Regions from separate parts of the Streptomyces sp. NPDC020801 genome, predicted to be linked through region 1. Evidence: predicted binding sites of a transcription regulator. Region 1 holds the regulator's gene; the other holds the start of a gene.
The links. Region 1 encodes HspR, which represses chaperone genes until heat shock. Its sites were predicted from a motif close to TTGAGNNNNNNNNNCTCAA; they were not measured.
Positions count from the first base shown of each region.

Region 2: a site for HspR is predicted at 2,007-2,025, ahead of lon (endopeptidase La). Genes of this name have one in related genera too.

Region 1 is NZ_JBIRST010000021.1:25,660-29,067, reverse strand. It holds gene ACH4UM_RS32805 (LuxR C-terminal-related transcriptional regulator) at 1-21, opposite strand, end outside; gene ACH4UM_RS32800 (sugar ABC transporter substrate-binding protein) at 218-1,324, opposite strand; gene ACH4UM_RS32795 (heat shock protein transcriptional repressor HspR) at 1,666-2,115, opposite strand; gene dnaJ (molecular chaperone DnaJ) at 2,121-3,311, opposite strand; gene grpE (nucleotide exchange factor GrpE) at 3,351-3,408, opposite strand, start outside.
Region 2 is NZ_JBIRST010000001.1:844,464-847,871, reverse strand. It holds gene lon (endopeptidase La) at 1-1,984, opposite strand, end outside; gene ACH4UM_RS04005 (rhomboid-like protein) at 2,295-3,257, opposite strand; gene ACH4UM_RS04000 (hypothetical protein) at 3,385-3,408, opposite strand, start outside.

The sequences.
Region 1 (3,408 bases):
CTCCGTCCCGTGCCCGGCCATGGCCCATCACACCCCCGGTTTCCGCCTCTTCCGCAGCGCAACTATGCGCGGACCGGACCGGCTGTGCAACACGGCTCCCCAGAGCCTGACCACCCATAACCACCGGTATCACCCGGTGTGTACCGGCCTCCGTCTGGCGCATTGCAGCAACGTGACGACGGCCGGCGGACCCGAACGGGCGACGCCCGCACGGCCCTTACTTGAGGCCGATCGAGGCGCAGGCCGACTTGTACTTGCCGGTGCAGATGTCGGACAGCTTGTAGATGCCGTCGGCGACGACCGTGTCCTTGATGTTGCTCTTGGTCAGGGCGACCACGGAGACCAGCTGCGAGGGGACGTCCTTGTTGGTCGGGCTGCTCACCTTGTCCCGGGTCAGGGCGTCGAACTGGATGTCCTTGCCCTGGACCTTGGCCACGGCCATCTCGGCGGCGGTCTCGGCCTCCGTCGGGTAGGACTTGTACACGCTCATGTACTGCTCGCCGGTGACGATCCGCTGCACCGCGTCGAGTTCGGCGTCCTGGCCGGTGACCGGCGGCAGGTTGGTGACGCCCGCGGCCTTGAGGGCCTTGATGACACCGCCCGCCATGCCGTCGTTGGCCGCGTAGACGCCGACGATGTTGCCCTTGCCGACCTCGCTGAGTGCCGCGGTCATGTTGGCCTGGGCGTTCTCCGGCTTCCAGTCCTTGGTGTCGTAGGACTTGGCGATCGTCACCTTGCCGCTGAGCTCGGACAGCGCGCCCTGCTTGAACTGCTTGGCGTTCGGGTCGGTGGGCGAGCCGTTCATCATGACGATCTTGGAGGAGCTGTCGGCGCTCGCCCCCATCGCCTCGAGCAGCGAGCGACCCTGCACCTCGCCGACCAGTTCGTTGTCGAAGGAGATGTACGCGTCGATCGGGCCCTCGGCGAGCCGGTCGTAGGCGATGACCGGGATGCCCGCGTCCTTGGCCTTCTTCACCTCGCCGGCGATGGCGTGCGAGTCGACGGCGTCGAGCAGGATGACGTCGACCTTGTCGTCGATCATCCGCTGCAACTGGCTCGCCTGCTTGTTCGCGTCCGCACCCGCGTTGGCGTAGTCGACCTTGCCCCGGTTCCGGGTGAGTGCGGCCACCTTGTCCTTGATGATGGGGTAGTCGAACTTGTCGTAGCGGGTGTTGGCCGTCTCCGGCAGAAGCAGGCCCACCGTCATGTCGCCGCCCTTGGTCGGGCTCGCGTCGGCGCTGCTGCCCGACCCGCCGAGCGCCCCGCAACCGGCCAGCGAGAGGGTCAGCGTGGACGCGGCCACGGCTATGGCGATACGACGCATCGAGGTGCTCACTTCTGGTGCCTTCCGGACGAGGGCGCAGCATTGCGACCCAGGTGACTGAAAAGCCAACGCGGAGGCGACCACCGGCGTCAAGCGGAAGCACTTAACGAGATGACAACACCACGCTCCGCTTCCTCTGTGAAGACCTTGGAAAACGTTGCGGAACCCTCTCCAAACGCCCGTTACGGACCCTCCACCGGACGACGGTCAATCGTCGGGCAAAGATCCGAACAACCTTTGGTCATCGAGCAGAGGAACGAACGATCTCGGCCATGCGCACACAAAGGGAGGCCGGGAGGGCCGTCCGGCCCTCCCGGCCTCTTCTGTCCACTCGTTCCGCGTCAGTCGGGCTGCTGCCGCTTGGGACGCCACACCACCAGCGCGCTGCTCTGCTGGACCTCCTGGTAGGGGACCAGGTCCCGGCGGTAGGAGGCGTGGACGGCGGCCTCGCGCTGCCGCATGGTGGCCGCCACGCCGTCCAGGGCCGCCTGCATCTCGGCGATGCGGGACTGCAGCGCGGCGACCTGGTTCTCCAGTTCGATGATCCTCTTGATGCCGGCCAGGTTGATGCCCTCGTCCTGCGACAACTGCTGCACCTGACGGAGCAGTTCGATGTCCCGGGCCGAGTAGCGGCGGCCCCGCCCGGCGGTGCGGTCGGGGGACACCAGGCCCAGCCGGTCGTACTGACGCAGGGTCTGCGGGTGCAGCCCGGACAGCTGGGCGGCCACGGAGATGACGTACACCGGGGTGTCTTCCGTCAGTTCGTACGGGTTGCGACGGCGTCCGTCCATCTCACTCATGCTCCCTTCGCGGCCTCGAACAGCTCCGCCCGCGGGTCCTCGCCCGCGGTCGCCTCGCGATACGCCTGGAGCGCGTCACGAGCCTTCCCCGACAGGTCCTTGGGGACACTCACCTCCACGGTGACCAACAGGTCGCCGCGGGAGCCGTCCTTGCGGACCGCGCCCTTGCCACGGGCCCGCATCGTACGGCCGTTCGGCGTGCCGGGGGGCAGCTTCAGGGTGACCGGTGGCCCGCCGAGGGTGGGCACGCGCACCTCACCGCCGAGGGCGGCCTCGGGATAGGTGACCGGCACGGTGACGGTGAGGTTGTCGCCCTTGCGGCCGAAGACCGGGTGCGCCCCCACGTGCACCACCACGTACAGGTCGCCCGCCGGTCCGCCCCGCTCGCCCGGAGCGCCCTTGCCGCGCAGCCGGATGCGCTGCCCGTCGTTGACGCCGGCCGGGATGCGCACCTGCATCGTCCGGGAGGACTTGGCACGCCCGGAGCCCTTGCAGACCTCGCAGGGGTTCTCCGCGATCAGACCGCGGCCCTTGCAGTCCGGGCAGGGGTCGGTCAGGGAGAAGCCGCCGCCCGAGCCACGCGCCACCTGCCCCGTGCCGACACAGGTCGGGCACACGCGCGGCGTGCCGTTCTTGTCGCCGGTGCCCGAGCAGGCCTTGCACGGCTGCTGGCTGGACATGCGCAGCGGCACCGTGGCGCCCTCGATGGCCTCCGTGAAGCTCAGCGTGACCTCGGACTCGATGTCCTGGCCGCGCCGGGGCTGGGTGCGCGTACCCGCGCCCGCGCCCGCGCCACCGCGGTTGAACAGGCCCCCGAAGACGTCACCGAGACCGCCGCCGAAGCCGCCACCGCCCTGCGCTCCGCCCTGCGCGCCACCTCCGAAGAGGTCGCCCAGGTCGAAGTTGAAGGAGCCGCCGCCCGCCCCGGGACCGGGACGGAACCCGCCGTTGCCGAACAGGGCGCGGGCCTCGTCGTACTCCTTGCGCTTCTTGGGGTCGCCGAGCACGTCGTTGGCCTCGGAGATCTCCTTGAAGCGCTCCTCGGCCCTGGCGTTGCCCTTGTTGGCGTCCGGGTGGAACTCGCGGGCGAGCTTCCGGTACGCCTTCTTGATCTCGGCCTCGGTGGCGTCCTTGGGGACGCCGAGGACCTTGTAGTAGTCCTTCTCGATGAAGTCCTTGGTGCTCATCCCCGACGTCCCTCCTCTCCTGCGTCGTTGGTTATTACGTCAGCCCTCCTCCGGGCCACCGCTGTCCTTGTCCTCGCCCTGCTCGGCGGACTTGGCC
Region 2 (3,408 bases), on a different contig from region 1:
TCATCACGTCGCCCAGCTGACCGGTCAGGGTCAGACCCGCCGCGCCCGTCTCCGGGTCGGCCAGGGACGCCTCGACGAACAGGACGTCCCCACCGGCGCCGGTGACCGCGAGGCCCGTCGCCACACCGGGGACCGCCGTACGGCGCTCCGCCGGGTCCTGGGCGGACTCCGGCACATGGTGCGGCCGGCCGATCAGCGGGCGCAGGTCGCCGGCGGTGACGGTGAACGGCAGCTCCCGCTCGCCCAGTTCGTGCTGGGCCGCCACCTTGCGCAGCAGCCGCGCGATGGACCGCTCCAGGGTGCGCACGCCCGCCTCGCGGGTGTACTCGCCGGCGAGGCTACGCAACGCGGCCTCGTCGATCGTCACCTCGTCCCTGTGCAGGCCGGCCCGCTCCAGCTGGCGCGGGAGCAGGTGGTCGCGCGCGATGACGACCTTCTCGTCCTCGGTGTATCCGTCCAGGCGCACGATCTCCATACGGTCGGCAAGGGCCTCCGGGATCGCCTCCAGGACGTTGGCGGTGGCGAGGAAGACGACGTCCGACAGGTCCAGCTCCACCTCCAGGTAGTGGTCCCGGAAGGTGTGGTTCTGCGCCGGGTCCAGGACTTCGAGCAGGGCCGCGGCCGGGTCGCCGCGGAAGTCGGAGCCCACCTTGTCGATCTCGTCCAGCAGGACGACCGGGTTCATGGACCCGGCCTCCTTGATGGCGCGCACGATCCGGCCGGGCAGCGCGCCGACGTACGTACGCCGGTGGCCGCGGATCTCGGCCTCGTCGCGGACGCCGCCGAGGGCGACCCGGACGAACCTGCGTCCCATGGCGTGGGCGACGGACTCCCCCAGGCTGGTCTTGCCCACGCCGGGCGGCCCGACCAGGGCCAGGACGGCACCGCCGCGCCGGCCGCCGATCACGCCCAGGCCGCGGTCGCTTCGGCGCTTGCGCACCGCCAGGTACTCGACGATGCGTTCCTTCACGTCCTCCAGGCCCGCGTGCTCGGCGTCCAGGACCGCCTTGGCGCCCTGGATGTCGTAGGCGGAGGCGCTGTCGTCGGTCCGCTCGTTCCACGGCATGTCGAGGACCGTGTCGAGCCAGGTGCGGATCCAGGAGCCCTCGGGCGAGGCGTCGGAGGCGCGCTCCAGCTTGTCGACCTCCTTGAGCGCGGCCTCGCGGACCTTCTCGGGCAGGTCGGCGGCCTCGACGCGGGCACGGTAGTCGTCGGACTCCTCGGCAGGATCCTTGCCGTTCTCGCCGTTCAGCTCGCGCAGCTCCTTGCGGACGGCCTCGAGCTGGCGTCGCAGCAGGAATTCCCGCTGCTGCTTGTCGACGCCCTCCTGGACGTCCTTGGCGATGGTCTCGGCGACGTCCTGCTCGGCGAGGTGGTCGCGCAGTTGCTGGGTGGCGAGCTTCAGGCGGGCAACCGGGTCGGCGGTCTCCAGCAGTTCGATCTTCTGCTCGGTGGTCAGGAAGGGCGAGTAGCCGGAGTTGTCGGCGAGCGCGGAGACGTCGTCGATGGCCTGGACGCGGTCGACGACCTGCCAGGCGCCGCGCTTGCGCAGCCACGCGGTGGCGAGGGCCTTGTACTCCGTGACCAGTTCCGCCACCTGACCGGGCAGCGGATCGGGCACACTCTCCTCGATCCGTGTGCCCTCGACCCACAGCGCCGCGCCCGGGCCGGTGGTCCCGGCGCCGATCCGCACGCGGCCGCGGCCGCGGATGAGCGCGCCGGGATCACCGTCGGCCAGCCGGCCGACCTGCTCGACGGTGCCCAGCACACCGGTCGTCGCGTAAGTGCCCTCGATGCGGGGCACCAGCAGCACTCTGGGCTTCCCGGGCTCCGCGCGGGCGGCGGCCTGGGCGGCCTCGACCGCGGCGCGCACCTCGTTGTCGCTCAGGTCCAGCGGAACCACCATCCCGGGCAGCACGACCTCGTCGTCGAGCGGCAGCACGGGCAAGGCGAGCGGTGTGAACGCCGTGGACTCAGCAGCCATGATCTCCCCTTCGGCAGTCAAGTTGAGCTATGCCGACTCAATGCACGTGAGCCTTCGTATGTTCCCCAACGGCTGTTCGCCCACAGCGATCAGTGCAGAAGCGGGGAGAAAACGCAGGGAGAAGGCAGGAAGGAAGCGGACGGAGCAGGCGACGAAGCGGGGCCGGAGGAGGGCCGGGAGGGCCGGGAGGGTCGAAGGAGGGCCGGAAGAGCGGAAGGAGGGCCGAGACACGGGGAAGCCGAGCCAAGGGGCCGGGGAAACGTGTGGAGGAGAACGCGTGGAGGAGCGGGAGAAATTTCCTTCCCGCGGCTCAGCGGGAGGCCGCCGGCTCCTGGGCGAGCGTCCGCTGCCGCCGGCGAATGACCGGCCACGTCGCGATGCCGAGGCCCACGGAGATGAGATGGCCCCAGCTCGTCATCGGGTCGACGAACGTGTACAGGTCCTCCAGGACCGTCCCGACGAACACCACGAGCATCGGCCAGCGCAGCCACGGGGGGAGCAGGCCGGACAGAGCGCCGACGCTGGTGGCGACGCCGAAGCTGATGCCGTAGTCGAGGCGGTGCAGGGAACTGTCGGGCAGGTCCCCGGCCAGCACCGCGAGCCCCACGGGGACCTCGGTGGCGACAGTGGCCAGCACGTGCCCGAACAGGAAGACGCCGGCCGTACGCAGGCCGCCCGTCCGGCGCTCCAGCGCGGTGAGCACCAGCAGGAAGCAGAGGGCGTACGGCGACGTCACACCGCCCGCGATCCACAGCGCACTGGCGGGCAGCACCAGCAGGGGCGCCCGGACCAGGTGCGCGACGTCCGTGCTGGAGCTCTGGTAGAGGAAGTCCATCACCGCGGGGTCGGCGTACCGGGCGATGAGCGAGGTGACGGCCAGCAGGGCCGCGTACCCGAGGGTGAACGGGGTGCCGGTGGGGCTGGGCAGCAGCCGCCAGGGGCGGAGCACGCGCAGCCGCGCGGCGAGGCGGGAGGCGGGAGGCGGGCCGGGACACGGACCGGGGGCCGGCTCCGGCCGCGTGTCCGGCATTGCCGGGGTGACCGTCGTGAGCGCCGGGATCCTCGCCGCCGGACCGGACACGGCCGCGCAGGCGGTCCGCGGTACGGCACCGGCCTCGGCCCGGGAACGTTGCTGCGGCATACCGTCCAGCAGCTGCGAGACGTCCGCGAGCCCGTTGAGTATGAGCTCGTAGTGCGCGGGCGCGTCCGGCGGAAGGGGGGCGCTCGAAGGCGTCGACGAGGCCGCGGCGTCAGCCGTCGCAGTCCGTTCCAAGGTGTGGGGCTCCTTCCGTTGCGCCCCACCCTTCGTGTCACAGGCGCCTCTGTCTATGACCGACGCCACCCGGCAGTCGATTCATAGCAACCTATTAAGTTCTTCGAAGTCGTGCCGGGTTTCCTCATCACGGACGCAGCAGCCTCACCTC